DNA from 3 places in the Priestia sp. D3YE.R1 genome. Region 2 is predicted to be linked to each of the others. Evidence: riboswitches for the same ligand, from Rfam matches in the RefSeq annotation. Region 2 holds a riboswitch; each other region holds the start of a gene.
What was found. A riboswitch is a leader RNA that binds a small molecule or an ion and turns the genes downstream of it on or off. The one in region 2 is predicted to bind cyclic di-AMP.

Region 1: linked by a shared signal. The riboswitch ahead of ACOZIR_RS27665 (cation:dicarboxylate symporter family transporter) and the one ahead of ACOZIR_RS04065 (APC family permease) in region 2 are both predicted to bind cyclic di-AMP.
Region 3: linked by a shared signal. The riboswitch ahead of ACOZIR_RS05015 (potassium channel family protein) and the one ahead of ACOZIR_RS04065 (APC family permease) in region 2 are both predicted to bind cyclic di-AMP.

The regions. Positions count from the first base shown of each region.
Region 1 covers NZ_JBLTHW010000014.1:14,477-24,724, forward strand. The annotation lists gene ACOZIR_RS27655 (hypothetical protein) at 1-154, opposite strand, end outside; gene ACOZIR_RS27660 (undecaprenyl-diphosphate phosphatase) at 612-1,436, shown strand; cyclic di-AMP (ydaO/yuaA leader) riboswitch at 1,710-1,850, shown strand; gene ACOZIR_RS27665 (cation:dicarboxylate symporter family transporter) at 1,957-3,216, shown strand; gene ytvI (sporulation integral membrane protein YtvI) at 3,429-4,460, shown strand; gene ACOZIR_RS27675 (DedA family protein) at 4,620-5,225, shown strand; gene ACOZIR_RS27680 (EcsC family protein) at 5,250-6,035, shown strand; gene ACOZIR_RS27685 (hypothetical protein) at 6,178-6,312, shown strand; gene ACOZIR_RS27690 (APC family permease) at 6,442-7,755, opposite strand; gene ACOZIR_RS27695 (hypothetical protein) at 8,076-8,621, shown strand; gene ACOZIR_RS27700 (alpha-galactosidase) at 8,641-10,248, shown strand, end outside.
Region 2 covers NZ_JBLTHW010000001.1:789,334-800,148, forward strand. The annotation lists gene ACOZIR_RS04045 (aminotransferase class I/II-fold pyridoxal phosphate-dependent enzyme) at 1-401, shown strand, start outside; gene ACOZIR_RS04050 (MerR family transcriptional regulator) at 592-999, shown strand; gene glnA (type I glutamate--ammonia ligase) at 1,083-2,417, shown strand; gene ACOZIR_RS04060 (N-acetylmuramoyl-L-alanine amidase) at 3,145-4,251, shown strand; cyclic di-AMP (ydaO/yuaA leader) riboswitch at 4,443-4,585, shown strand; gene ACOZIR_RS04065 (APC family permease) at 4,748-6,574, shown strand; gene ACOZIR_RS04070 (cation diffusion facilitator family transporter) at 6,684-7,661, shown strand; partial or broken gene ACOZIR_RS04075 (glycosyltransferase) at 7,700-8,344, opposite strand; gene ACOZIR_RS04080 (hypothetical protein) at 8,452-9,897, opposite strand; gene lexA (transcriptional repressor LexA) at 10,109-10,726, opposite strand.
Region 3 covers NZ_JBLTHW010000001.1:992,351-1,003,165, forward strand. The annotation lists gene ACOZIR_RS04980 (D-cysteine desulfhydrase) at 1-675, shown strand, start outside; gene ACOZIR_RS04985 (sensor histidine kinase) at 711-2,060, opposite strand; gene ACOZIR_RS04990 (response regulator transcription factor) at 2,057-2,728, opposite strand; gene ACOZIR_RS04995 (S1C family serine protease) at 2,951-4,234, shown strand; gene ACOZIR_RS05000 (peptidyl-prolyl cis-trans isomerase) at 4,231-5,133, shown strand; gene ACOZIR_RS05005 (Lrp/AsnC family transcriptional regulator) at 5,591-6,046, opposite strand; gene ACOZIR_RS05010 (carboxymuconolactone decarboxylase family protein) at 6,167-6,625, shown strand; cyclic di-AMP (ydaO/yuaA leader) riboswitch at 6,741-6,885, shown strand; gene ACOZIR_RS05015 (potassium channel family protein) at 7,010-7,669, shown strand; gene ACOZIR_RS05020 (TrkH family potassium uptake protein) at 7,673-8,992, shown strand; gene ACOZIR_RS05025 (YjcZ family sporulation protein) at 9,319-9,399, shown strand; gene ACOZIR_RS05030 (YjcZ family sporulation protein) at 9,590-9,676, opposite strand; gene ACOZIR_RS05035 (tetratricopeptide repeat protein) at 9,850-10,347, shown strand; gene ggt (gamma-glutamyltransferase) at 10,757-10,815, shown strand, end outside.

The DNA.
Region 1 (10,248 bases), on a different contig from region 2:
TAGCTAAAATGAGCGTGATAGCATGAAGAATAAATCCAATAAAAAGAGGAGTATAGCTAAAGCCCATAACAATCCCCGCACCGATTAAAGGAATTCCCAGCAAGGCTTCGTACCCAGCAGTGACCCATTTCATTGTACGTACATTTCCATTCATAGTAAAAAGCCTCCTAAAAAAGATACTACTATATACGAGAAAAGAGAGAAAAAAGTTTCAAATTACTTAGGGGATATGTCGTATAAGTCAGCACTAGTTGATTAAAATGATAGATGACAGCAAAGGGGATGGAAAAAACATAATGATTTAGTCATTTTTTCACACCAAAGAAAAATAGTCTAGATGATTCATTTTTAGCTAAGGTACCGGAATTTATACCGAACATAGTGACTGCTTTTTAAAACAAATAAAAGCTGATATCTTGTTTTTTGGGTATAGGATGTAAGCTTTTTATTACAAATTATTAAAGATTCTTATCTTTTTGCAAATACACATTGTATTTCATAGTTTTAACAATTATGATAAAAAAGCAAGTGTCAAAATAGGAAAATAGTTGAGCATGTAAAACGAAGCGATAAGCTTATTAATTTGAAAGAAAGGCAAGGTACATAGCTTTATGTGGGAAATTATTGTAGCAATCATTTTAGGGATTGTAGAAGGTTTAACAGAGTTTGCTCCTGTTTCGTCAACTGGGCATATGATTATTGTGGATGACCTGTGGTTAAATTCAAAAGAATTATTTTCATCTCCAGTAGCTAATACATTTAAAATTGTTATTCAGCTAGGGTCGATCTTAGCAGTAGTTGTTATTTTTAAAGATCGTTTTATTAATTTATTAGGATTGGGAAAAAAACCAGCTGCTCCAATTGGACCGACAAATCGCTTGAATTTAATGCAGGTAATTGTTGGTCTGTTACCCGCAGGAGTGTTAGGACTTTTGTTTGATGATTACATTGATGAACATTTGTTTTCTTTAAATACGGTGCTAATTGGCTTAGTGGTCGGAGCTGTATTAATGATTCTAGCAGATTTGTTTGGACCTAAACGTCCGCGTGTAGAGACGGTGGACCAAATGTCTTATGGACAAGCACTGGGTATAGGACTGTTTCAATGTATTGCTCTTTGGCCAGGGTTTTCTCGTTCAGGCTCAACAATTTCAGGAGGGGTTCTTCTTGGAATGAGCCATAAGGCAGCCGCAGATTTTACATTTATTATGGCAGTGCCAATCATGGCAGGAGCAAGTGGACTTTCATTGGTTAAAAACTGGCAGTATTTCACATCAGATGCACTACCGTTTTTTATTGCTGGTTTTATCAGCGCCTTTATTTTTGCGCTTATATCTATTCGCTTTTTCCTGAAATTAATTAATCGTATCAAATTAGTACCATTTGCACTATATCGAATTGTTTTAGCAGCTATTCTATATTTTGTATTTTTATAAAATAAACACGCGTGTTCTTTAGTCCCTTAAGCTTCTAATTAAGACTCAAAGAGCAAGAAAAAGCTATTGCAACATTGCAATAGCTTTTTTGCATAAATATATATTATCGCCTTTTGTAAGCGTTTTATAAACATGGGTATTGACAAAACGTGTCGAAAAATAGTAAATTAATATTTGTGCAGTATAAAGTTAAGTAAAAGTAAGACTTCTGTTTAGTTTTATTGACTGTAAAAAACGTATGACAACGTATAGATCGTTTTAATTTTATAAAAACTGAATAATAAGCTTAATCGTATAGAGCGGGGGAATCATTATCGGCAGTAAAGCTGCCTTGGGGTGAATCCTTACAAAAAGGTAGGAAACTCTCAATTCCGAATCCGACAGTTAACCCCGTTTGCTTCATTGAGAGAAAGAGCCCAAAATAGCGTAAGTAAAAGGCTGTTCTTTCTTAAGAATAGTCTTTTTTTGTTTTTTCAGAAAAGTATATACAAATGTCATACATCTTTGGGGAGGTACATCTATGAAAAAAATTCGTTTTGGTTTGGCTACGCAGATTTTTACCGGTTTAATCCTCGGTGTTCTTGTAGGGGTAATTTGGTTTAACGATCCGCGTGTAGTAACATACCTACAGCCGCTAGGAGACCTATTTTTAAGATTAATTAAGATGATTGTTATTCCAATTGTTATCTCAAGCTTAGTCGTTGGAGTTGCAGGAGCAGGGAGCGGTAAACAGGTCGGAAAGCTTGGCGTTAAAACCATTCTCTATTTTGAAATTATTACAACTTTTGCAATTGTAATCGGTGTATTGATTGCTAATATTTTTCATCCTGGGCAAGGTGTAGACATTCATTCAGCACAGAAGAGTGATATTTCACAATACGTTGAAACATCCGAACAGCAAGAAGGAAAGTCAGTGGCTGAAACGTTCTTACACATTGTTCCGACAAACTTCTTCCAGTCAATTGTTGAAGGAGACATGCTAGCAATTATCTTCTTTACAGTGTTATTTGCACTTGGAGTAGCGGCAATTGGGGAAAGAGGAAAGCCAGTTGTACAATTCTTCGACGGCGTTTCTCACGCAATGTTTCACGTGGTAAACCTTGTAATGAAAGTGGCTCCAATTGGTGTATTTGCTTTAATTGGTGTAACAGTTTCAAAATTCGGCTTAGAGTCACTCCTTTCATTAGGAAAGCTTGTTATCTTAGTTTACTTAGCGTTAATTTTCTTCCTACTTGTTGTATTAGGAGGAATCGCGAAATGGGCAGGGATTAACATTTTCCACTTATTCCGCTATATGAAAGATGAACTGTTGTTAGCATACAGTACATCTAGTTCTGAGACAGTTCTTCCACGTATTATGGAAAAGCTTGAAAAGATGGGCTGTCCAAAAGCTATCGTATCGTTCGTTGTACCAATTGGTTATACGTTTAACCTAGATGGTTCTGTTCTTTATCAAGCTATTGCAGCGTTATTCTTAGCGCAAGTGTATGGTATTGATTTAACGATCGTTCAGCAGCTGACGCTCATTCTAGTATTGATGGTTACATCTAAAGGAATGGCTGCAGTGCCAGGAACATCATTTGTTGTATTACTAGCTACTCTTGGAACAATCGGCGTTCCGGCAGAAGGATTAGCCTTCATTGCGGGAGTAGACAGAATCATGGATATGGCACGTACGGTTGTTAACTTAGTAGGAAACACACTAGCAGCAATCGTAATGTCTAAATCTGAAGGTAAATTTGACCCTAAAAAAGGTACAGAGATCATGAGGGCCGGCTAATTTATAAACTTAAAAGCTACTTATTCTATTCAAAAAATTAGAATAAGTAGCTTTTTTCATAATAATTCCTTTATTATTATGGGAATTGACCCTATAATATGTAACATCAGGTATAAAAATATCCAAATTTTATTTTTACATAAAGCAGTCACTGGTTCCTTTCTTTATCAGTAAATGTAGAGATAGCTTAGCTAGTAGGGGGATAGTAGAGTATGTGGAAAAAGCGAATATGGGTCATCGCCTCGGTAGTAATCGTATGTTTGTTAATCCCTTACAGTTTACCGATTGTGTTTGCTTTATTAACAGCATTAGCACTTGAGGGTATTGTTCAAAAATTGCATCAATCTTTTAAAATGAAGAGAGTCTATGCAGTGCTTATGACCTTCATTTTATATGTTGTTTCGCTCATACTTATTGGATTTTTTATTGTTCGGACAATCGTTACGCAAGTGGTTGCTCTTTCAAAAATAGCACCTTCATTTGTAAAAGAAATCTATGAAACCGCAATTTATCCAACTATTATTAAGTGGAAGTACTATTCAAACGCTCTTCCTACAGAAGTGATTTCTTCTATCGAGCGCACACTTGAAAAAACCGTGAATTCATTAGATTCTCTACTAAAAAGTACTGTAGAAATCATCATTAGCTTTGCCGCTACTGTTCCTGGGTTTCTATTAGAGTTTCTTATTTATTTAGTAGCGCTTGTATTTATCAGCCTTGAGCTGCCTGCTATTAAAAATAAAATTAAGTCATTCTTAACAGAAGAAACGAAATATAAGCTACAAGTTGTCATCACTCAGCTTATCCAAGCGGGGGTTGGTTTTATCAAGGCACAAATTATCTTAAGTGTCATGACTTTTATAATGGCTTATGTAGGGCTTTGGCTACTAGATGTTCCGTATACCGCGCTTCTTAGTTTATTAATTGTAATTGTCGATATCTTACCAATCCTTGGGACAGGCTCTGTACTCGTCCCGTGGGGGATTTTTGCTCTTACTCAAGGACATGATTCACTTGCAATCGGCTTATTTATTCTATTTGGAGTCATTACGGTAGTAAGACGTGTAGTAGAACCAAAAGTATTTTCTACAAATATGGGTATTTCACCTTTGGCTGCACTAGTTAGTTTGTACATTGGATTTAAACTTTTAGGTTTTGTCGGATTATTTTTAGGACCGGCTTTAGTTATTTTATACGATGCTCTTCGCAAAGTAGGTATTATTCAAATTAACTTTAAACTATAAAAGCGCTGGATAAAACTAGCGCTTTTTTTATTGAAACTTTTGTAGTACGTCATACGTAAAGAGGGAAAGGAAAAAACTATGTCGCGTTGGTTTTTATCTATCAATCGGCTGAATTATAGTTTTGCAGTCTTAGATTTAATGACATGAGGAGGAGAATTTTTGTTAGAGTCGGTTTTACTTTCTTTAATTGAAGCGCTAAAACAGCTCTCTTATTTTGGCGTAATTTTAGCATTAACGTTTGAGTTTGTCCCGGCAGAGCTAGTTTTACCTTTAGTAGGGTATGGGGTGTATCAAGGTGATATGAACTTGTATCTGGCTATCCTTGCAGGTACAGTAGGCGGTGTTTGTGGACCGTTGACTCTTTATGCACTGGGACGTTACGGTGGACGACCGCTGGTTTTAAAATATGGAAAATACTTTTTGGTGAAAGAAAAAGAAATTGACGCTGCCGATCGCTTTTTTAATAAGTACGGCAGCGGGGTCGCTTTTTTTGGACGGTTTATTCCAGGAGTGCGCACAGCTATCTCTTTTCCGTGCGGGATGGCAAAAATGAATGTCTGGCTGTTTTCTATTTACACATTTGTTGCGATGCTTCCAGTAACGGCTATTTACGTATATTTAGGATATAAGTTAGGACCTAAGTGGAAAGAGGTGGGGCCGATTGTGTCTCAATATATGCAGCCTATTGGAATCGGACTGGTTGTTTTAATTGCATTGTTTTTTATCATTAAATATGTGCGGAATAAACAAGTAGGACAGAGCTGATAAATCGAGGAAAAGAGTGAGGATATGTCAGAGCATGAACATTTGAGAATAGAATTACGAAAAATTGAAAAGTGGGAGAAAGAACAAAAAGGACTTTTTTTCTGGGAGCGGCTGGCTCGCTTGCCTTTTTCAGCTTTAGATAAAGTAACCCCAAAGTTCATTCATCAAAAAATAGAAAAATTATTAGATGAAATTGCTAAGTATGTTGATAATGGAGGTCAGTATTTAGCTAATACATCTGCCACGCTAGAGAAAGCATCAGCCCAGTTACAAGAAAATAATCAGCTTTCAATAGAGGATATTCAGCATTTATCTCTGCAGGAAATGGATGAATTGGCGGAGTATTTTATTGAAGTCCGAAAAAAGAATGCACAGCTGCAAGGAGCTACAACAGGAGTAGGTGGAATTTTTACACTGGCGATTGATATTCCTTTTGTATTGGGACTTACACTTAAGACACTGCAAGAAGTGGCTGTTTCTTATGGTTACGATCCCACTGAGCAAGAGGAACGCATTTTTATGGTCAAATGCATGCAGTTTTCATCCTCTGATATTGTAGGCAAGCGTGCGATTTTAGAAGAATTAGCAAGCGGCAATCGAACGCAGAGCTTGCAGCAGCTCCAAGGTTGGAGAGAAGTGTTTCTAACTTATAGAGACAACTTGGGATGGAAAAAGCTATTTCAAATGATTCCTATAGCAGGAATGGTATTTGGGGCGTATATTAACAAACAAGCGATTACTGACATAGGAGAAGTTGGAATGATGCTTTACCGTAAAAGACGCATTTTGGAAAAGGTCTCACAATCTTAAAAATAAAAAGAGACTGGTGCGAAAGTATTTTAGTTGAAGAAAGATCCGAACGAGTTTGATTCTTGGTTGAGAATCAAACTCGTTCGGATTTTTTCATTGGTATAGTAAATGCAGCTTTCAAGTGTTTAGTTGCTTCTAGCTGTTGATTGGAGGGCAAGGCGAAGACTCCTGCGGAAAAAGCGGAACAGATGAGACCCCGCAGGAGCGAAAGCGACGAGGAGGCTCAACGGCCGCCCGCGGAAAGCGAAGCCTTGCACGGAAATCAACAGCGGTGTAACGAGTGATTCATACTAGATCGTTTACCCTTTTGTTCGTGTTTAGATGGGATTGATTTGCTTATGTCTCAATTACTTTTTTTCGACATTATTTCCGGGAAAATATGTCGAGGTGTGCTAAGTCTATTTCCTTAATCAAAATGAAAAGTAGGAATGGTAATGGTATTTTTTCGTCTAGCAATCAGCAAATAAATAATACCGATTATACTCCAAACAATACCGATAAATAAGGATGTTTTTTCTAAGTTAAGCCACATAAAAAACAAAAATAAACTGCCGAGTAGAGGCATAAGTACATATGAAATATATCCACTGAAGGAACGCTTGTTTTGATGAATAAAATAATGGATAAAAACTGCTATGTTCACTGAGCTGAACGCAATTAAAGCGCCAAAATTAATTAAAGAGGTAGCTTTTTCAAGAGACAGACCTAGTGAAATTAAAGAGAGACCACCAATAATTACTACGTTCCAAATAGGCGTCTTTGTTTTAGGGTGAATATAGCCAAAAATTCCTCGCGGCAGATAACCATCTTTCCCAATTGCGTAGAGAAGTCTTGATGCACTCATATGTGAGACAAGTCCAGAAGCAATAGTTGAAGTCAAGGCCGCTGCTACAAAAATAGATTGAAAAAGCTGGCCGCCAATTTTATAAGCGATTTCAGCCGATGCACCTTCTAAATCATGAAACAAAGAGGCTGAAGGGAAAAGAAGCTGAGCAAAGTAAGAAACTGTAATAAATAACGCGCCTCCTGTACATGCAATAATGAGAATCCCTTTGGGAATGGTTTTCTCAGGCTTAATTGTTTCTTCCGCCATGGTGGTTACGGCATCAAAGCCTAAAAAAGAAAAGCATAAAATGGCCGCCCCGTTTAATAACAGAGATACAGAGGCCGCTTCACTTATAAACGGTTTAAATGATAACTCTTCGCCTTGAGTTGTAGCACTTAAAATAATAAAGATGATAGCGACTAAAATTTGAAAAGCAACTAATAGCGTACCAAAAGAAACGGTTAAATGAACGCTAAAAATATTCATTATGGTCATGATGACAACAAAGCTGATAATCCATACGGCCTTTGGAACACCTGGAAACAGAGAGCTTAGGTAAATATTTGTCAAAAGTGCATTAATCATCGGTAGAAATAGATAATCAAGAAGAGCCGTCCATCCTACCAAAAAACCAATGCTTGGATTCATTACTTGCTGTGCGTATGTATAAGAAGAACCAGCTCCGGGAAAAGCTTTTACCATTTTTCCATAACTAATGGCTGTGAATAAAATAGCAATCAACGTGAATGCATAAGCACCTGAAACATGTCCATCTGTGGATTCAGTTACAATGCCAAATGTATCGAAAACGGCCATGGGTGCCATGTAGCCTAATCCTATCATGACGATATGCCATAATTTTAGTTGTTTAAGAAGAGAAGGTCCATGATTCATATTTGTCATCCTTTCTTTGTATAATCATTCTGCAGTATTTATTATTATACTATATTGTTAGATTTGTCATCTTTTTTTGAAAAAGAAGAGAAAATTGCGCGCTAAGAGATAAAGAGCGTTTAGTTAATTGCTAGATAAAGCAAAAAAATGCTTTTTTTCACTTTGATTTTTACCATTGAGTCTAGAAAGTATTTTACATAAAATGAAAGAAAGTAAAAAAGCTTCGATTAGAGTGATCTACTTGTAATAAATACGAAAACAAACTTTTGAATGCGGTTACATTTTCGTGGGTGTATAAACTTATAATGATGATAAAGGAGATGAAAGAAGTGATTGCTACACCCTATATAAACTTGGAGATAAACAAGGGACCAGGTGTGCATGTTGTATTGGATGAAACAAAAAAAGATGGTGTTTATTTTATTAAATTAACGGTCAAGTCGATTAAAAAAAGAATTCTTCCAAAAATGGCGTTAAAATGGAGCGTTCCGTTGTTAGATATTCAACTATATAAATCTATACAAACTAGTCAGGGGGATGTGAGTACCTCTTCTGTTCATTGTTTTATGAATAAGAATGGCTCTAACCGCTACACTATTGCATGTTCAGACATACTTCACCCTATTCGGTGTGCCCCCAATTGGAAGGAAATGTGTCTAGATGTGGAGATGACCCTATTTAATGAAAGCACTTGGTCTCTTCATAGCTACGAAACTGAACTGCGAGTAGATACAAGAATGATTGAAACAGAAGAGTTATTCCAAGATTTAGCCAAATGGTATGAGAGCAAAGAGATTAATGTAGCAGCTACTTTTGAGCATGCAACGGCAATAGATGAAAAAGGAAATGTCTCGTTAGATATTTGATGGTGAGGAGAGAGATAGAGTGGGAATATTATTTAATGAACGTACCAAGGAGTTTCACCTGCAGGGCCGCGATGTAAGTTATATCTTTTCAGTGTTGAGAAACGGGCAGCTTGGTCACTTATACTATGGAAAAAAGCTTAAGCACCGTCCGTCTTTTCAGCATTTTTTACGTGTAGAAACAAGAGGAGCTAGCGCTTCGGTATATGAAGGAGAACTAGCATTTTCTCTTGAAACAATCAAACAAGAGTATTCTTCTTATGGGACAACAGACTTCAGAGAGCCAGCCTATCAACTTCTTCAGCAAAACGGAAGCCGAATCACAAATTTTGAATACGATAACCATAAAATTTACAAAGGCAAGAAGCCATTAAACGGCTTACCTGCTACATACGTAGAAGAAGAGGGTGAAGCCACGAGTGTAGAAGTTGAAATGATTGATAAATTGCTCAATGCATCACTTATTTTAACGTACACCGTTTACGAAGACCGAAATATTATTACGCGTCACGCACGATTTGAACATAGAGGAGAAGAACCAGTCGATATTTTGCGTATCATGAGCGGCAGCATTGATTTGCCTACATCAAATTATGAAATGGTTCAGCTTTCCGGTGCTTGGATTCGAGAGAGACACGTGAAAACAAGAATGCTTCAGCCGGGTATTCAAAGTATTTCTAGTGCGAGAGGTACAAGCAGCAGTCAGCAAAACCCATTTTTAATTTTAAAGAATCCAGCTGCAACTGAACACATTGGAGAAGCGTATGGTTTTAGTCTCGTATACAGCGGAAACTTTCTTGGACAAGTGGAAGTAGATCACTATAATGTATCAAGAGTAACGATGGGCATTCATCCTTTTGATTTTCAGTGGCGACTAGAAAGTGGACAAACTTTTCAATCACCAGAACTAGTACTGGCTTATTCAAATAATGGGCTAAACGGCCTTAGCCAAGAGTATCATGAGCTTTATCGCAAGCGTCTCGCTAGAGGAAAATGGCGGGATTTAGAGCGACCAGTTTTAATTAATAACTGGGAAGCGACGTATTTTGATTTTAACGAAGAGAAAATTGTACATATTGCCAAAGAAGCACAAAAGCTGGGCGTTGAACTTTTTGTATTGGATGACGGCTGGTTTGGTAAACGTAATGATGATACAACTTCTCTTGGAGACTGGTTTGTAGATGAAAATAAGCTTCCGGGCGGTATGAAATCACTTGCTCAAAAAGTAACGGAATTAGGTATGGACTTTGGATTATGGTTTGAACCTGAAATGATTTCAAAGCAAAGCAATTTGTATGAAAAGCATCCAGACTGGCTAATTCATGTGCCAGATCGTCATCAGTCTCATGGAAGAAATCAATATGTGCTTGATTTTTCACGAGAAGAAGTAGTGAATTATATTTATGAACGAATGGAAGCTATTTTAAGTGAAGCACCTATCTCGTATATAAAATGGGATATGAATCGAAATATAACGGAGATTGGATCTGTTGGGCTGCCTGCGAATCGCCAGTTTGAAGTAGTACATCGCTATATTTTAGGAGTATATGATTTGTATGAGCGACTAACAAAGAAGTTTCCGGATATTTTATTTGAATCGTGTGCAAGCGGGGGCGCTAGATTTGATCCG
Region 2 (10,815 bases):
ACGTAGTCGGCCAAGCCTTAAAAGGAGCAGTTTTCTCATCCGCTATGTTTGAAGAGCTAGGGATGCAAAGCGAGCCGAAGTGGGACAGTGAACGAACAGATTTAATCCAATCCGTTCAGTTCGATGACCGCGATAAAATGGTTGCTTTTTGTCAGGCAATTCAATTCGCTTCGCCAATTAATTCACACGTAACGGCGTATCCTGCTTATATGCCAGGCTATGAAGATGATGTGATTATGGCGGCAGGAACGTTTATACAAGGAGCAAGCCTCGAGCTGACGGCAGATGGACCTATCAGGCCTCCGTATATCGCTTACGTGCAGGGCGGGTTAACGTATGCTCACGTAAAAGTAGCAATATGCATGGCAGTAGATCAAATGCTAACGAAAGAACTTTTATAACATATAAGATAGAAAGACTATTTTCTCCCCGCTAAGAAAGAAAAGATAGGCTTATAAAAATAAACGAAGGGCTATTTATTTGTATAGAAGAAATGTTCAGAAAAATTTATGTTAGAATTACTAACATTCGGTTGACAGGTGAACTAACATAGCATACAATGTAAATAGTTAATCCAAAGGAGGAACTGAAATGAGTGACAACATTCGAAGAAATACGCCACTTTTCCCAATTGGAATTGTGATGCAGTTAACTGAGTTGTCGGCTCGCCAAATTCGCTACTATGAAGAACATGAATTAGTTGCACCAGTAAGAACAGAGGGAAATCGACGACTATTCTCATTTAACGATGTTGATAAGCTGCTTGAAATCCGTGATCTGATTGAACAAGGTGTAAACTTAGCAGGTGTAAAACAGCTGTTTCATCTTCAAAAGGAGCAAAAAGGGCATAAGCAAGAAGAAAAAGTTGTGGCAGCAACAGCAAAGCCAGAATTAACGGACGATGAATTACGAAAAATGCTTCGTGCAGAACTTATGCAAGCAGGCCGTTTTAATCGAGCAACTTTAAATCAAGGAGATATGTCCAGGTTCTTTCATTAATAAAGTTATCAATATTTATACCGTTCGTATGTGAGTGGTATAGATTATAAATATTATATAGAGATTTAGGGGAGGATCACACGATGGCAAAGTACACAAAAGAAGATATTTTCCGCAAAGTTCAAGAAGAGAATGTAAAGTATATTCGTCTTCAGTTCACTGACATTTTAGGAACAATTAAAAACGTTGAAATTCCAGTAAGTCAACTAGAAAAAGCGTTAGACAACAAAATGATGTTTGACGGTTCTTCTATTGAAGGGTTTGTACGTATTGAAGAATCAGATATGTACCTATTCCCGGACATTGATACATTTGTTATTTTCCCTTGGACATCTGAAAAAGGTAAAGTAGCACGTTTTATTTGTGACATCTACAATGCAGATAGAACTCCGTTTGATGGCGATCCACGTAATAACTTAAAACGTGTGTTAAAAGAGATGGAAGAGTTAGGATTTACTGATTTTAACCTTGGACCTGAGCCAGAGTTCTTCTTATTCAAATTAGACGAAAAAGGCGAACCTACATTAGAATTAAATGATAAAGGTGGCTACTTCGACTTAGCGCCAACTGACCTTGGTGAAAACTGCCGTCGTGACATCGTATTAGAGCTTGAAGAAATGGGCTTTGAAATTGAAGCATCTCACCATGAGGTAGCTCCTGGACAACACGAGATTGACTTCAAATATGCTGCTGCATTAAAAGCTTGTGATGATATCCAAACGTTCAAACTTGTTGTAAAAACAATTGCACGTAAACATGGCTTACATGCTACATTTATGCCAAAACCATTATTTGGTGTGAATGGTTCAGGTATGCACTGTAACGTTTCATTATTTAAAGATGGCCAAAACGCATTTTATGATGAAAACGGTAATCTAGAGCTAAGTGATACTGCTCGTCAATTTATCGCAGGTATCATCAAGCACGCACACAGCTTTACAGCAGTAACAAATCCTACTGTAAACTCTTACAAGCGTCTAGTGCCTGGATATGAGGCTCCTTGTTATGTTGCATGGTCTGCTCGCAACCGTAGCCCATTAATCCGTATCCCAGCTTCTCGCGGCGTAGGAACTCGTGTTGAGGTACGTAGCGTAGACCCAGCTGCTAACCCATATTTAGCAATGGCTGTTCTATTAAAAGCTGGTTTAGATGGAATCAAGAATAACCTTGAAGCTCCAAAACCTATCGATCGTAATATCTATGTAATGACAAAAGAAGAGCGTGTTGAAGAAGGTATCGTAGATTTACCTGCAACATTAGCTCAAGCTTTAGATAGCTTCCAATCAAACGAAGTTATGGTTTCTGCATTAGGTGAACACTTAGCAGAACACTTCGTTGAAGCGAAAGAAATTGAATGGGATATGTTCCGTACACAAGTTCATCCTTGGGAACGTGACCAATACATGAGCCAATATTAATTCCTAAAAATCCGAGAGATCGTTTATACGTTCTCTCGGACTTTTTTGTTTTTCAAAATGAATAACATTGCGCATATTAAATATCGAACTAAGCTGTTTATAAAATAAGTATGCTGCCTGTCGTACAATTTACGGGAGGCTTTTTATTGTCTTGTTATATATAGGAAAGAATTTGGTTATATGAATTAAAAAGGATAAGCTTTTTGTCTCATTGAATCTATATGTAAAAGTAGTGTATAACAGATAGAGAGATTGTTTATGTGTTCACTCTGCACTTCAGTATAACTTCAGAGAATTTTCAGCCAGTCGTAGTGTCATTAGAAAATACTGTTGGAGAGGAATGGAATGAAAATGCAAGAAGGAAATTTTTTCAAAGGTTTAGTAATAGGCATATTAATAAGCATTCCAATTTGGATTATTCTCATTGTTATAGGCGTTCTGCTTTTTAAATAAGCCTGTTCTCATAATAGAATAGACAAAACTTTCCTTTTAGTGTATACTTTAAATGAAAATGATAATTATTATCATTTAATCAACGAATCAACACTCTGCATATAGCTGTCACTCCTTGAGAGCTATCCCTATTTAATATTCTGTCTACAACGCAGAATAAACCGTTGCCTTTGAGTAGCGGTTCTTTTTTTTAGTAATTTTCTACTTAGTAGGCTAGTATACGTAGCACTTTTTTCCCTCGTGCATATGTTAACAATAAGGAGGGACAAGTAATATGAAAAAAATCTATCTTGATGCAGGACATGGTGGGGCAGATGCAGGAGCAGTTGGGGCGAACGGACTATATGAAAAAAACTTAGTGTTAAAAATTCAACAATATTTAATAAGCTATTTAAATAGCATGTACAGTGATTTTACGATTAAAACCTCTCGTACCACAGATGTTTTTTTATCGTTATCTCAGCGAGCTTCTCAAGCTAATTCGTGGGGCGCAGATGCATTTATGTCTATTCACGTAAATGCCGGTGGAGGAACAGGATACGAAGATTATGTTTATAGAAGCGCTAGCAATGCCAGTAAAACGTTTCAATCGATTGTGCACGGTCAAGTACAGCCAACGCTGCTGTCGTATAATCATCCGAATCGCGGACGAAAATCAGCCAATTATGCGGTGCTTCGCTTAACAAATATGCCTGCAGTACTCACTGAAATAGCTTTTATTGATAGGAGCGCCGATGCAGCACTTCTTCAAAATGAAGCTTTTTTAAAAAGTATGGGTGAATCGTATGCTAAAGGAATTGCCGTATATTTAAATTTACCTCGGCGTGCAGTTCCAAATCCATCACCACCTCCAACACCGACACCGACACCAAATCCATCACCTTCTGAACCAGGTACAAAAACGTATACGATCAAGCAAGGAGATACACTGTACAGTATTGCACAGAAGTACGGAATAACAGTACAAGTGCTGCAAGAAGCAAATAAAGGGCTTTCTGATCCTTTAACCCTACAGGTTGGAAAAACAATTGTTATTCCTTCAGGAACTTCACCAACACCAACACCAACACCAACACCAACACCAACACCAACACCAACACCAACACCAACACCAACACCAACACCAACACCACCTTCGGAACAATATCCACTTCCAAATGGAATTTTAAAACAAGGTGATTCTGGAGAAGCCGTGAAACAGCTTCAAAGAGCATTAAACGCGGTTAATTTTAAAGTAGGGTCTGTAGACGGAATATACGGAGTACAAACGAAAGATGCAGTCAGACGTTTTCAACTTGTGTATCTTCCTTATGATGTAGATGGCATTTATGGTCCTCAAACGAAAAGCAAGCTAGCAGCCGTTTTAAAAGCAAAAAGTTAAAGCGAGAAGGTCTTCTGTAAGCAGGCAGAAGGCCTTTTGTTTTCCTCTTAAAAGCGCCTTAAGCACTATTTTCTGGTTTACGTAAAATAATGCTTTACAAACCATTTGTACGGGAGTATATTATCTAAGAACAAAAGATAGTTATGAAAGAAACATGTTATCAATCATACTCTTTAACCGAAAATTATATTGACCTGTTATCGCTTAATTCGTCAGAAGTGGGGGACCCAAATTTGTGCATTGTCACTTGGGGTGAATCCTTTTTTTAAAAGGTAGGGCTACTCTCATAGCCCGAATCCGACAGCTAACCCCATAAGCGTTTTGGAGAGGAGGTTTAAGCTGTGTAAAAACGCTGAGAACCCTTAGTGTTTTTTTTGTGCGTTTTTTTAACATAAAAAGGTATTTTTTAGGGATAATATCACTTATTCGTGAACTTGTAACGGAGCTTAGCAATGAACAGTAAATAGTAGCTAAGCAATCATCGGAGGGAAATTACGTGAACTATTCAGTTCTCAAAAGATTATTGATTGGAAAGCCGCTCAAAACAAAAGAGTTAGGCGATCAAAAGCTTAGTAAGCTTAAAGCACTGGCTATTTTATCATCAGATGCCTTATCTTCAGTGGCTTATGGAACAGAACAAATTTTGATTGTACTTGCAACAGTCGGTGTCCTTGCGTATTGGTATTCAATTCCAATTGCAATTGGGGTATTGGTGCTGCTGACGGCTTTAATTCTTTCATATCGTCAAATTATTTATGCGTATCCGCAAGGCGGAGGAGCTTATATTGTTTCGAAAACCAATTTAGGAGAAAATCCTGGGCTTATCGCTGGGGGATCACTGTTAGTAGATTATATTTTAACAGTTGCCGTGAGTGTTTCAGCAGGAACCGATGCTTTAACTTCGGCTTTTCCAACGCTGCATCATTATAATGTAGTAATTGCGTGTTTGCTGGTGATTTTTATTACCATCTTAAATTTACGAGGTGTAACAGAATCCGCTTCTGTATTAGCTTATCCGGTTTATTTATTTGTTATTGCTCTTATTTTGTTAATAGCGGTGGGCTTCTTCAAAATAGTGACAGGTCAAGTTTCACCTGAGCTTCATACATCTCTCGGTACAGTGGTGCCAGGTATTAGTTTGTTTTTATTATTAAAAGCTTTTTCGTCAGGCTGTTCGGCATTGACTGGTGTAGAAGCTATTTCAAATGCAGTGCCTAACTTTAAAGATCCAGGTGCAAAAAATGCTGTTCATACATTAATGCTGATGGGCGGTATTTTAGCCGTTTTATTTTCCGGCATCACGTTTTTAGCTTACTGGCTTGGCATTTCTCCAAAAGCAGATGAAACGGTTGTATCACAAATTGCATCGAGTGTGTTTGGACGAAATGGATTTTATTATTTTATTCAAGGCACCACAGCTCTGATTTTAGTGCTAGCGGCGAATACAGGTTTTTCAGCTTTCCCTTTGCTTGCTGTAAACTTATCGTCTGATAAATACATGCCAAGAATGTTTCAAATTCGCGGCGATCGACTAGGCTATTCAAATGGAATTGTGACCCTTGGAATTGCTTCTATTGTCTTACTGGTAGCTTTTAAAGGAGCGACGGAGCAATTAATTCCTCTTTATGCAGTCGGGGTGTTTATTCCATTTACGCTTTCTCAAACAGGCATGATTGTCAAATGGCTTAGAGAAAAGCCGGCCGGATGGCAAGGAAAGCTAATTATTAACTTAATTGGTGCACTCATTACATTAACGGTGTTAATTATTTTGTTTACAACGAAGTTTTCACAAGTGTGGTCCGTTCTCGTTTTCTTACCGGTTATCGTTTATATTTTTCATCGCATTCATACGCATTATGAAGCGGTAGGAGAGCAGCTCCGCATTAAGCAGGGAGAAAAGATTGGAAAGCTTGAAGGAAGTGTGGTCATTGTTCCTGTAGCAGGAATGACAAAAGTAGTAGAAAATTCATTAAATTATGCGAGAACGATTGGCGATACCGTTATTGCAGTGCACGTGGCTTTTGATCGAGAAAGCGAAAAGAGAATGGAAGAGAAGTGGGAAAAGTGGCAGCCTGATATTCGTATTGTTACGTTTCATTCTCAATACCGCAGTCTTGTGCGGCCGCTGTTTCGATTCATTGATATGGCTGAGGAAAAAGCACGGGAAAATAATATGGCTATTACGGTCGTTATTCCGCAGTTCATCACGAAAAAAAGTTGGCAAAACATCCTTCACAATCAGTCCAGTCTGCTGTTAAAAGCACATTTGCTTTACCGTAAAAATGTAATTGTTACAACTGTACCGTATCGTTTTAAAAAATAATGAAACATGATTAAAAACCTCCAACTTCTATATTGGAGGTTTTTAATTTTTAATTTCACATACACTAACCATAATTGAATCTCATCAAAGGCACAAACGGAGGGATTGCATGAGTGAATTAATTAAGTTATTGCGAAAAGGAAATAAATCGGCCATGATGGCCGCTGTAGTTAATACCATTATATCCATTATTAAAGGAATTGCTTTTGCTTTAACGGGAAATGTAGCGATGTTTGCTGAAACGATGCACAGCTTAGGAGATGCAGCTAATCAGTTTTTTGTCTTTATAGGTTCGGCATTAAGTAAAAAAGCCCCGACCAAACGATTTCCAAACGGCTTCGGACGATTGGTTAATCTTGTTCTATTAGGAGCTGTTCTTGTAGTAGGAATTATGGCGTTTGAAACGATTAAAGAAGGATATCATCACATTCTCCATCCGAAGAAGTCTTCAGGCTTTATTTTAAATATTGCAGTACTTGGCATCTCGGTATTGCTTGAGATGTTTGTCCTATTTAAGGCAATGAAAGAAATTTTGCACGATGTTGGGATGGATACCGCAGAGGTCAATGTTTTTACACAAAGCTTTGTTCATTTAAGGAAAGCAAAGCCAGCAACTAAGCTGGTCTTTATGGAAGATCTAGTAGCTACTGGAGGAGGCGTATTGGCACTAATTGCGGTTTTTATTTCACGATTTACACCTTTTCACCAAGCTGAAGGAATTGCTTCTATTTTAATTGGGTTTATGATGTTTTTTGTAGTAGGACGAGTGTTTTTAGATAACGCTGCTGGAGCGCTTGGGGAAGCAGATAAAGAAATGGAAATGAAAATTGGCGCGATTGTCATGCAAGATGTACAAGTGCGTGATATTCAAACATTAATGGTGATGAAAGAAGGAGAAGAGCTTCACGTTGAATTAAAAGTAGAAATTGATCCTTCTTTAACAGTGGCAGAAGCTGATGATATTAAAGATCGGCTGGAAAATCGTATTTTACAGGAAAAAGGAGTAACGGATGTTATTATTGAATTTGATGAAGATGATGGAATTCCGGACTGGGTGCCAAGTGATTTACAGCTTCAAAAAGAATAAAAACAAGGAAGAAAACAGCTGTTTTCTTCCTTGTTTTTTTAGCTATATACTTTTTCACGTACGTTTTGGGAATCTGTTGAAGCTTTAGAGAAGTTAATGGTTTCACGTACAACGTAAATAGGTCTATTTTTACTTTCATCGTAAATTCTTGCGATATATTGTCCGACTAGACCTAAACCAAGTAGCTGAATACCGCTAAAGAAGGTGATAGCTACCATAATAGAAGTCCAGCCAGGCTGGATATTTTCACCTATTAGCCAAACAACAATGGAATAACTTAAAACTAGAAGTGATACAAAAACCGATAACAGGCCAATAACCATTACTAAACGTAAAGGTTTCGTTGAAAACCCAATAATTCCATCTGAAGCAAACTTGATCATCTTTTTTAAAGGATATTTTGTTTCACCAGCAAAGCGCTCATCGCGCTCATATTCTACATATGTTTGCCTGCAGCCAATCCAAGACATCATTCCTCGTACAAAACGATTACGTTCAGTCATTTTTTTGAATACATCCGCTACTTTTCGGTCGATAATACGAAAATCTCCCGTATCTTTCGGGATTTCAATATCGGACATATAATTTAAAAAGCGATAAAAATACTTAGCTGTGGCTAATTTAAAAAAGGTTTCTCCGCTTCGTTTCTTGCGCTTTGCATATACAATTTCATAGCCTTGCTGCAATCCCTACTAGCTTATTTATCCCATTTGTTCGTCTTTAGATTCGCTTGATTTAGTTATGTCTCAATCTCTTCTTTTTATCATGTATTCTCTGATACGAACAGCTTTTATGTTTTAAATCGATCTTTTAATAAATTCCATAGGGAACTCACTCCGAGACTAATGCTGATCAGAATTCCTGATAGGGCTACTATTAAAGCGATATATTCAAAGATAGAAAACTGCTTCATACTATCCCAATTGATGTTTCCCTTTAGTTTGCTAATAACTAAATTCATTCCATAAATACCGGAAAGAACGGTATAAATCGTTAAGATTAATAATAAGTAATTATGACGCTTAGCCGCGATTTTCTCCTGATTTTGATACAAGGTACCAAGGGTTTCTTTGACTTCTTGATAAAGAGAATTGATGTGGAAGATTTTTTTAAAGAGCTCAGAAAACTCTTGACCTTCTGTGCGAGAGCTAATTTCTAAAAATAAATATTTACCTGAAAATATGGTAATAGAGCGGATTAGTCGTTCAATGCCCTCTGAATTTTTATGAAACGTGAGCTGAGAATACTCATAAGATAGTTTTAACAACACGATTTTATAGAAAAAATGTAAAAATAAATTATAGTAATGTTGGCCAAATAGATGATTCATCAAAAGCTGATCCGTTTTAGAGTCTGTCGATTTAGAAATACACGAAAACACATGGTCTGTTATGACGTAATAGGTTTCAGGAGCCCATCTGGAATACACGTGTTTGGTATTATACGTTTTAATATACTCATGGTTGTGTGCAGAGATAAACGGCTTCCCGTCAGGCGTATAGCTATTTAGCTGCCCAGTACGAAATAAAGTTGTGCCATTAATCTCTTGCTTTTGATTTACCGTTACATAACTTAATACAAACATCCGTTCATCGATAAAATAAGGAAGGCTCCCGACGTGCTGTTCACGTGTGGCTTCTTTTTTGATGTGTTCGTTCAAAAATGGCGCGAGCTGTGAAAAAATATAATCCTGTACTTTGCTATAGCGATGATGTTCATAGGTAATGGTGGATCCATGCTCTTCAGCAAGCTTCGGTTCTAATACGCGAAAATGATTCATGAATTCTAAAATGTCATCATAGGTGTAATGATTATGACTCATCTCAGTGCGAATAGTCATGACGCCAATTTCAAAAGGACATAAAAAAACATCCACAGACAGCACGTTGCTAGACACGGTGGTGGAGGAAGTTTGTAGCGTAACGGTATGGTCTATTTTTTTTGAAAATCGAAGCAACCCTTCTTTTTCGCACGAATCAGGAAATAGAATACATTCAATGTAAGGAAGAAAATATTGATCCAAGCTATCATGAGATACGTAATACTGTTCTCCGTAGTATTCTTTTTCTAAATGTTTGTTTTGAATGGAAAAAAAATCGAACAAATTTGCTTCTAATGCATGAACAAGCTGCTCTTTATTTTTTCGATCAAAGGAAAAAGGAAAAAGAAACATGTTCATTGCTTTGGTAGGCATAATAGTTTGAAATGGTTCTGTTTTCCTTGGTGTATTGGTCATAAACTACATCCTTCTTATGGTCGGTTGTATTTCCTTTTGAGAGCCGAGGAAATGCAGATAGAAAGTAAAAGGTAAAGCAGGCTTTATAAAAACCTCTCTACCTGCCTGCAATGATTCAACGTATCATTTATAATATGCCAATTTTTTTAGAAAACAAACGTAAAAAAACCAACTAACATCATGGTTAGTTGGTTTTACATACAGTGTGTGATTAGTGAATTGTGCGATATACACCAGTGACTTTTCCTAAAATCGTTACGTGGCGAAGAATAATAGGCGCCATCGTTGAATTTTCAGGCTGTAAACGAACGAAATTTTCTTCTTTGAAGAAACGTTTTACCGTTGCTTCGTTGTCCTCGGTCATAGCGACCACAATATCTCCATTATTAGCAGTTTGCTGCTGACGTACGATTACCATATCGCCATCTAGAATACCTGCTTCAATCATACTTTCTCCCATAATTTCAAGCATAAATACATGATCATCTGGAGAAACGAATTTATCTGGAAGAGGAAAATATTCTTCCACGTTTTCAACGGCTGTTATAGGAAGACCCGCTGTTACTTTACCGATAACAGGAACATTAATGACATTGCTTTTAGGGATGTTTACTTCGTCTAGTTGAAGAACTTCGATTGCTCTTGGTTTTGTTGGATCTCTGCGAATTAACCCTTTGCTTTCTAAACGAGCTAAATGCCCGTGTACAGTGGAGCTAGAGGCTAATCCTACCGCTTCCCCAATCTCACGAACAGAAGGCGGATAACCTTTTAATTTTACTTCGTGCTTAATAAAATCTAGTATGTCTTGTTGACGTTTTGATAGCTTCATATTTTTCACCTCGATTTTAGCTATTCTTTAGGTGAATTATACCACGTGATGTGTCAATATACAAACATAAGTTCGAAGAATTCCATTGA
Region 3 (10,815 bases), 200 kb from region 2:
CAGCCGACGGGGAACTATTTTCTTTATCATTTATTAGGCGCTCATGACATGCGGTTTGTCGCTGAAGGTTCGGATTTGACAGCGGAAATGGAAAAAGTAGCGCGCGAGCTAAGTGAAAAAGGTCATAAGCCGTACCTAATCCCAGTAGGAGGTTCAAATGTTATCGGTGCAACAGGCTACGCTGCCTGCGCACAGGAGATGCTTATGCAAAGCTATGAGCAGCAAATAAAGCTTAGCCACGTAGTTTGCACAAGCGGAAGCGGAGGCATGCATGCAGGGTTAGTGGCAGGCTTTCAAAGTCTTCAAAGTGACGTGTCTGTTATTGGAATGAATGTGAGTCGTGCTAAAGAAGAGCAAGAAATGAAAGTTGCCAAGCTAACGAGCGAACTTTATGAACATTTACATAGCAAAACGCCTTTTAAAAAAGAAGATATTGTTTGTATGGATGAATATGTAGGTCCAGGCTATGCTGTTCCAACAGAAGAGATGGTAGAAGCAGTCAAACTTGTGGCCGGTACGGAAGGAATTTTATTGGATCCTGTGTATACGGGAAAAGCGATGGCTGGTCTAATTGATTTAATTCGAAAGGGTTATTTTAAAAAAGATGAGAATGTGGTGTTCATCCACTCCGGGGGCTCACCGGCTCTTTATGCGTATACATCGATTTTTTCATAAAAAAGCAAGGGATTCGACTCCCTTGCTTTTTTAGTTTATATAGGAATAGTAAGTGAAAACGTCACTCCGGTGTCTGTGTTTTCAGCCGTAATTGCTGCATCGTGCATCGTAACAATACGCTTTACGATACTTAAACCAATACCGAATTCACCGTTTGCTCCTTTTTTAAATGGTTCAAACAAGTGTTCAAGCACGCTTTGATCAATCGGCGGACCATCGTTGCTGATTGTACATTGAACGTTCGTTTGGTGTTTAGCAAGCGAAAGTGAAACCTTCGTATCGGCATAGCGCAGCTGATTATCGAGTACATTTTCAAGGACTTTTGTCCACAGCTCTTTGTCTCCTTTAATCGTTGCGTTTGCGTCGTCAAATTCCCACTGTATTTCAGGGCGCCTCCACCGCAAGCGATCCACTACTTCATGAAGAAGAGCAGTAAAATCAAAGTCGTCTTGTGCAAGCTGGTGAGTGGACATATAGTCAAGCTTGGTTAAGTAAAGCAAATCGCGGATTTTTTTCTCAAGATTTTTGGATTCATCTTCAATGACTTTTAACGTTTGAGATAAATCACCTTTTGGATAAATGCCGTCTTGAATCGACTGAGCGTAGCTTTGAATAACCATTACCGGTGTTTTTAAATCGTGTGAAATATTTTGAAGCAGCGTTTGCTGTGCTTCATCTTTAGATACGAGCCTTTTGCGCATTTGCTCGATGGACGCGCCTAGCTTGCCGATTTCATCGGAACGGTTGACTGTAACAGGCTCATGCCAATTTTGTTCGGCGATTTTTTTTACATCTTTTTCAAGCGATACAAGCGGCTTGCTTAAGTATCTTGACAGCCAAATAGATGGAAGCCAGCTGAATAGAAATACAATTGAAATTACAAGAAGCAGTTGCTTAAAAAGAGTAGAAGTGAGCGCGTTGCGATACGTATCCCAGGAAAATGAAAGCAAAAAAGCAGGCTGTCCGTTTACGCTTACTTTTCGAATCACGTAAAAAAGCGTCCGGTTGCCGAGATCTTTTTCATAGCGAGCGACAATTTTTCGCTGACTGATTGCATCTTCCTGTGCTTTTCTCAAAAAGTCTTGAGGCAACACCCGTGATGAAAAATAAGAGATATCCGCGTGTTCAGGCAATAAAATATGATCCACGGTTCGATTGCCAAGTGTTGGTTCACTGTCTTCATTGCTAAAGTAGTATTCACCTGAGCGGCTTGGCAGGCCGTATTCTTTTAAAATATGCTGTTCATTTTCGATAGTGGTATAAATTTCATTCGTGAAGAACTGCCTGAGCGTCGTTGGGAATAAAATAGCGAGCAAAATTGAAATAAGCAGTAAAATACCGGAGATGACGAGCCAAATTTGAAATGCAAGAGACTTGTTTTTCATGCTTTCATCATCCGGTATCCGTATCCGTAAATTGTTTCAATTCGTGCTTGCGGCATTTTTTTACGTACGCGCCTTACTAAATCATCCACCACTCGGTCTGTGCCGAAATAATCTTCTCCCCAAATGAGATTCAGCAGCTGCTCCCGTGAAAAAGCCTGTCCAAGGTCTTTTGAGATAGTGACAAGAAAATCAAATTCTTTAGACGTCAAATCAATCGGTTTTCCATTTTCACTGACTGTACGCGTATGTAAATCGATTTCATAAGGAGTCAGCGTAATGGTATCGGTTTTCTTTTGATTGGAACCATATACGAGGTTTAGCAGTTTGTTTGCTCGAATAACTAGTTCACGCGGCAAAAAAGGTTTTGATAAATAGTCGTCGCTGCCCATTTCAAGTCCAAGAACTCGGTCAATATCGGCATCGCGTGCTGAAATGAAAATAACAGGCACCTGTGGCGTTTGCTGCTTGATTTCGCGAATAAGCTGATACCCGTCAATGTCAGGCAGCATAATATCTAAAATCCACAGATGCGGAGGAGCTGCAATCATTTCTTTTGCGTCCGTGCCGTTAAAAAATGAGCGAACGTCCCAGCCTTCTTTTTGAAGGTAAAGGGTTAAAACTTCGTTTAAATTTTGTTCATCCTCTACTAAATATAGTGTAAAGCTCAAATTTGACACCTTCCTCTGAATATATGAAAATTAAGGTAAATGAAGCACATTACGCCATCTATGGGCGTTTCTTTAAAGGTCTATGTACCCGCTATTATACTACGTGTTTGCTGTTATAAAGAAATTTTTCACAATTTCACATATTGTTTTGATACTTATCCCAAACTTTTATTTTATAGTATAGATAACATAAAATTTGCTACGTTAAAAGGAGTGTTTTTCATGGATCCACGTGATTATGAAAGAGAGGAAGAACGAAAAGAAGAATATGAAAATCGCCAGCAGCGCTATGATCAGTATCAGCCTTCATCGTCGTCACAGCCTCCAAAAAGACGCTTATTTCCAGTGATCGCATCTTCCATCGCCGGAGCAGTACTAGGGGGAGGAATTGTGCTATACGGCGCTCCGCAGCTAGGGTTAATGGATTCAGCGGATACGCAAACAGCGAATCAAACGAATCAAACAACGCAGACTCAGACCGCAACAACAACGAGCACAACGCCTCGAACAGTAAGCACAACCGTGAATCAGTCAGATCTTGTTTCAGTTGTAAATAAAGTATCAGCCGCTGTTGTAGGCGTGAACAATATCCAGCAGCAAACAAATCCATTTTCTGGAGATACTCAAACGCAAGAAGCAGGAACGGGTTCCGGTGTTATTTTCAAAAAAGAAAATGGAAAAGCATACGTTGTGACCAATAACCACGTTATTGACGGCGCAAGCGAAGTAGAAGTGTCACTTTCAAATGGGCAAAAAGAAAAAGCTAAAATTGTCGGAGCTGATGCGCTAACGGATTTAGCGGTGCTTGAAATGTCCGATAAAAATGTTGAACAAGTGGCGAAGTTCGGAAAATCATCAGATTTAGTGGCGGGTGAAACGGTTCTTGCAATCGGTAACCCTCTTGGTGAACAATTTTCTCGTACGGTCACACAAGGTATCGTGAGCGCAGCAAAACGCTCTGTCCCTATTTCAGAGAATTGGAACGTAGACGCAATTCAAACGGATGCGGCGATTAATCCAGGAAACAGCGGCGGTGCCTTGATCAATTCTTCCGGTGAAGTAGTTGGTATCAACAGTATGAAAATTTCAGAAGACAATGTAGAAGGCATTGGCTTTGCTCTTCCAAGTGATGAAGTGCAGCCGACGATTGAACAGCTGATGAAAAACGGAAAAATAACGCGTCCGTATATGGGGGTAGGTCTTCAAGATGTAGGTCAGCTTTCAGCTGCAACAAAACAAGATCAGCTAGGCCTAACAAGCGATACGTCTGAAGGAGTTGTCGTAACGACGGTTGAACCGTTCTCTTCTGCTTCTGATGCAGGTTTACAATCAAAAGACGTGATTGTTGCCATCGATGGAAATGAAGTCAAAACATCCAGTGATTTACGTCAATATCTATATACAAAACGCAAAGTAGGAGACACTGTAAAATTAGACGTGTACCGAAATGGAAAAAAACAAACCATTTCTCTGAAGCTTTCAGCACAGCAGGATAACAATGGATGAGTTCAACACCGTTAAAGCTGCTGCTAGCAGTATTAACAGCGTTCGGATTTTTGGCAGGATGCGGAGAGAAGCATTCAAACACGATGTTTCCTTCTGTAGAAATTAGTCAGCTATCTTCTGCCAAAGGAGTGGCAGCGTATGAGGGAGGCAAGGTGACAGGAGCAGAATTCAACCGTTTTTTAGCCGTTGAAGGGTTCTTAAATCCAGATGCCCCGCTAAATGATACAAGCTACCGCAAAGAGTTATTGCGGCAGCTTGTTATGCAAAAAATCTTAATTTCGCATCCAAAGACGAGTGATAAAGTACAAAAACAAGTCGAGGATATGTGGAAGCAAATTAAACGCTCATATGACCTGGATACAAGAAAACAAGGTTATGAAGTGTTAAATATTCGTTCTAGTGATGTAACCAGCCAGCTAACGAATCAATTTAAATTAGAAGAATATTTCCGTAAACAAATTACGTCTGATGAACTAACTGCTTACTATAAACGTATTGAAAACGATCTAACACGCGTATCTTTTACGCGGCTGGCTTTCCCGACTTTACATGATGCCGATGTCGTTGCGGCTGAACTGAAAAAGGTAACATCGGTTCAAGACGTTCAAAAAAAATATGCTGATGTTCAGACAATCAGCACAATAGAGAATGATGATAATCTAAAGCTTTCAAGTCTATCTCCCTCTTTTATAGATGTTTTAAAAAAACAGCACATCGGAGAGAGTAGTGAGCCTATTAAAATGGGTAAAGTCTATTATATTCTTATTTTAAAACAAAAAGATAAAAAAACGGAATCAGAAGTCAAAGAAGAAATGATGAAAGAACTTGTTTTGAATCATATCAACCGGTATATCCAGGATGAACTGCCAAGGTTTCACGTGACTTTCAACCTTAGGTAGTTCCCTTTTATATAGATTGATTGTTTTCAAAAAACAAGCAGGTAAAAGAGCTTTCTATTAATAGAGAGCTCTTTTACATTTTTAAGTAGACAGAAATGTCGGCACCTGATAAAATGAAGTTGTAAAACTTTCATTATTCGGAAAATTTATACCCTCCAGCTTTGGAGGGTTATTTTTTATGCTGTTGGACGAATAAAAGAGGCTGGGACAAAAGTAGTTTAGTAGAAAGAAAATCCGAACGATGAATCGTTCGGATTTTTTCGTTAGTATGGTGAACGTATGTTTCATCTATTTAGTTGCTTCTAGCTGTTGATTGGAGGGCAAGGTGAAGACTCCTGCGGGAAAAGCGGAAAGCGAAGCCTGGTACGGAAATCAACAGCGGTGTCAAAAGTGATTCATACGAGCATATTTATCCTATTGTTTGCTTTTAGAGTAGACTGCTTTCATTACGTTTCAATCACTTTTCATCTTTTAAATGACTCAATAATGCAGAAGACATCTCTACATGGGAAAGGGCGATGTGTGAAATCGTTTTGGCATAAGGTGTAATTTCATTAATAAATTGTTCGAGTACGTGCAGGTGAGGAAGCTGAAGCTTTGTAATAAAGCAGGCTTGCCCGGCGATGCGTTCACAGAATAAAGCATACGGATACTGAGAAATAAATCGTTTAAAACGCTCGTGCTCTCCGTTTTTCATGGTTACTTCAATAAAACAAGACACGGGCAACTGCAGCTTTTCATAATCAATATCGATTGTATATCCTTTTATAACACCAAAGCTCTCTAGCTGTCTTACTCGCTCTGCCACTGAAGGAGGAGACAGGTTAATTTGTTTTCCTAGCTCTCTTAAGGAAAGACGGCTGTTTTGCTGCAGCGCCTGCAAAATCGATAAATCAATTTCATCAATTTTCAATTGGAAACCTTCTTTCTTATTAACGTTTCATTTGATTAGTAACAGAAGATAATATGTTTTATATGTTATCTAAAATTTCTATTTTTCTTACTATAATAATTAAAAAGGAGTGAGTAAAAAATGGCAAGAGTTTTGTTAACAAACGAAGAGGGAACAAATTTTGAAAAAGCACTAAATTTAATTCCGCATGTAAAAAGGTTGTATGATGAGCTATACGACAAGCTTTGGAACAGCGATATAGTAAAAAGAGAGACAAAGGAAAAAATCAGGCTTTATCTAGCAGGTGTGAATGGCTGTGAGACGTGTATGAGCATGTCATATGTAGGTGATGAGACGCTTAATCAAAAAGTATTAAGAGAAGAAGAAATTGAAGAAAAAGATCGACTGCTGTTTCGATTTATTGATGTATACCGGGTGCGTCCAAGGGATTTGACGGATGCTGATATGAATCAATTAAAGAAATTTTACAGTGATACGCAGCTGTTAGAGCTTTTGGCTGTTATTAATTTGTTTGATCAATTTCATAAACTGATTGTCAGTTTAGATTTATATGATTTTTGCAGTTTGCAGCGCAAGTAATGTCTTCCTTAAAAATATCTTGACAGACAAAATCCACAGGAGTAAGATAGCTTTCGTGAAGTGAAACGTATCATGAATCGAATCAATTATTCTAAAAAATAGAACATAGACATTTGAATAAAAATCGCTTAATCCATTACGGAGCGGAGGACCCATTATTTACGCACATATTGTGCTCTGGGGTGAATCCTTAAAAAGGTAGGGTTACTCTTAAAACCCGAACCCGACAGCTAACTTCGCAAGCGTTTTGAGGGGGAAGAGTGTGAAAAAACACAGGAGCCTTCCTGTGTTTTTTTGCGCTTTTTTTAAGAAAAAGATGTAATTTTTTAGAAAAAGTATAAGCTAAGAGAACACACAGCAGTTGAAGAAAGGAATAAATACATTATGAAAAAACAGTTTGCTGTATTGGGATTAGGTCGTTTTGGAGGAAGTTTGGTTGAAGAGTTTGCTAATCTGGATGTGGATGTGCTCGCTATTGACCGCAATCAGGAGGTAGTAAAGAAATATAGCAACTCAGCTACATATGTTGTGCAGGCGAACGCAATTGATGAAGCTAGCTTAAAAGGGCTAGGTATCCGCAATGTTGATCATGCTCTTATTTCGTTTGGGGATGATATCGAAGCAAGCGTGCTGGCAACAATGCTTTTAAAAGATATGGGCGTTAAGCAAGTATGGGTAAAAGCGGTGAATATGTATCATCAAAAAGTGCTGGAGAAAATAGGAGCGGACAAAGTCATTCACCCTGAGCGCGACATTGCTAAGCGGATTGCTCATCACGTGGTGTCAGAAAAAATCATTGATTACATTGAACTGTCAAAGGATTATAGTATTGTCGAAATTGTCGCCTCTAAGAAACTTCATAATAAAACGCTGTTTGATTTAAATATCCGTGCCAAGTACGGCTGCAATATTATCGGCTTTCAGCGAAAAGACGGGGAAATGGTGATTTCGCCTACCGCGCATGAAATAATTGAACAAGGAGATATGCTTATTGTCATCGGACATAATCGCGATTTGAACCGTTTTGAAGAAGAAGGAGTTTAACTTATGAAAAAACAAATCATTAAACTCACCCCTCCGCAGCTGCTTGTCTCCATTTTTGGCGGAGGAATTATTATCGGTGCTCTTCTATTGATGATGCCTTTTTCTGCCACCGAGCCAATTCGGTGGGTAGACGCCCTTTTTACGTCTACTTCCGCTATGACAGTAACCGGTTTAGCCGTCGTAGATACAGGCACGCGTTTTACCGTCATCGGTCAAACGATTATTATGCTGTTAATTCAAATAGGCGGTCTTGGCATTATGTCATTTGCCGTGCTGATTTTTATGATGCTAGGTAAAAAAATTGGATTTAAAGAGCGTATGCTCGTTCAGCAGGCATTAAATCAGACGAGCGTCGGTGGAGTTGTGCTGCTAGTTAAAAGGTTATTCATCTTTTCATTTTTAATTGAGTTTGCTGCACTTATTTTTTTAGCGATACGCTGGGTTCCGGAATTCGGATGGTCTAAGGGGCTGTTCTTTAGCTTGTTTCATTCGATTTCGGCTTTTAATAACGCAGGGTTTGGACTACTGTCTGATAACTTAGTTCAGTATGTAGGAGATCCTATTATTAACATAACGATTTCTTTTTTGTTCATTATTGGTGGGTTAGGCTTTACCGTCCTTGCTGATATGTGGGTGAAAAAATCGTATAAAAAACTAACGCTGCATTCAAAAATTATGATTATCAGCACGTTCGCCATTAACGTGATTGCCATGCTTTTTATTTTTTTCTTAGAGTACGGCAATTCGCATACGCTCGGAAATTTATCATTAGGAGACAAAGTATGGGCTTCTTATTTTCAAGCGGTAACAACAAGAACCGCTGGCTTTAATACGATTGATTTAGCTCACCTGCATGACGCAACGGTCTTTTTAATGGTTTTGTTAATGTTCATTGGTGCAGGAAGTGCGTCAACAGGAGGCGGTATCAAACTCACGACGTTTGTGGTGATTGTCTTTTCTGTATGGGCATTTTTACGAAGCAGGGAAGATATTGTGCTGCTAAAGAGACGTCTTCTTCCTCTTCATGTGTTTAAGGCCCTAGCCATTACGATGATTTCAATTATATTTGTGTTTGGAGCCATCTTCCTGTTGAATATTTCGGAAAACCTGCCGTTTGTAAAAATTATGTTTGAAGTTGTTTCTGCGTTTGGAACAGTAGGTTTATCGATGGGAGCGACTCCTGAACTTTCGTACTTTGGACGCGTGATTATTATCTTTATCATGTTTTTAGGAAAAGTGGGTCCATTAACGCTTGCGTTTTCATTATCTAAGCAAAAGCGTGAAGCCGTTCGTTATCCAAACGAAGATATAATGCTAGGATAGAAAAATCGCCTTCGATGAGGCGATTTTTTTATATTATTTATACGTTCAAGACATATAAGAGGTTACGCACAAAACAGTTGCGATGAATAAAAAGAAGGCAAAGACAAGAACAATGGGCAATTTGGAATGTCGGCGCATTAAAGGTCCCCCTTTTTTATAGTAAAAAAATCTCTTACTATATATAACGAAAGAATCAAAAATATGATTCACTTTTTTGGCGAAATTTGAAGATTTTTCACGTTGAAAAAATCCGCACCCCTGTCCTAAACATTTTGCCAAGCTGTTGCATACACTAAAAGCAGATAACAGGAAGTGAGGGATGGTACGTGGGAAAACAAAATTTTGCGTTAATCGTTGTGTTATTTGTTTTACTTGTTATTGTAGGTGCGTCTTGCTTTCGCTTTTAAACGTTAACTTTATTTGCGCATAGCCCCCGTCAAAAAGGGCATACTAGGCGGAAGTAAAAACCAAAAATTTCTTCAATATTGCCGAACAATGAGTTCCTCTACTCATTCATCTAATCGGTATGTAGCCATGCGAAAGCATGGTTTTTTTTTGAAATAGGAGAGGACGAATGATGTTCATCCTCTCTAGAAATTAGTAGTAGCAAGAACACCCTACGATTACTAATAGAATAAATAAAACAACGATAAATGAAAAACCAAAACCGCCTTTTGCGCCCATATGTGTAACCTCCTTTAATAAAAGTCTCTATATCCTATGTACTAATTGGGTTAAGTGATTGAGAAATTTGCCTATTTTTTAAGGGTAACGTTTTTTGTGAAGAATGAAGAACACTTACTTTTTTCATTTGTGCAGAAATCCTTTATGATAAAGAGGAAAAGGAGGACAAACAGGTGGGAATACATGCACAATACGTCATGAATCAGCTAGAAGAGGGAAAGTGGAAAGAGATCAAACGCGAAATTCAACAAGAAATGAAGAAAAAACCTCAAGCGTCTGATTTGTACTGTTACTTAGCGGTTTGTTTAGCAAAGCAAATCGAAGAATCCATTATTTTTGAAAAAATGGTATTGAACTTAGAAATGGACAGAGCTCTTCATCAGGCATTAACATTAAATCCATCTTCAAGCTTGGCGCACTTCGTTCGAGGAATAAAATACCGGGAAACTCCGCTTATGTTTGGAGGTAATTACGAAAAATCGCTGTTTTACTTGCAGCAGGCAAAAGATCTTGGTTTTGAAGGGGTTATGCTGCCGCTCGAACTCGCCAAAACCTATATTCAATTAAAAGAAATGGAAAAAGCGAAAGAACAAATCGCTTATGCCCGGAAAATCAATCCTACTCACGCGGATATTAAAAAAGTCGAAAACATGCTGCAAACAGGACGGTGAATCAAAAGTCCTGTTTTATTTTTGGTTTTCAGAAAACATATGCTGATTTTCATAAAGAATTGCTTTTTATATAACAATAAGAATATTTATAGAAATTTTAAGAAGTGCATGTAAGTCCAACGACTTCTTAACTGCTAGATTTTCTACATTATTAGAGCGTTCAGTCTACATAATTCCAAAAATAGTAAGAAACTATCAGCCTATGGATAAATTGTTAGAAAATATAGATAATTGTAAATGAATAGAGAGAAAAGTTAAACATGCGATTAACTAAAAAAGCAAAGGTATGATTTACTTTGCTTTTTATTTATACACATATGTAAAAAATATCATAATAAACCAATTTATTCTTTGGGGAATCCATCGTCTCAGGCGATGTGAAATAATGTATTTGAAGGAGGAGACCCAGATGAAGGTTATGAAGATGTTGGCTATTGCGTTATTTAGTCTATGTTTAGTTGTCACACC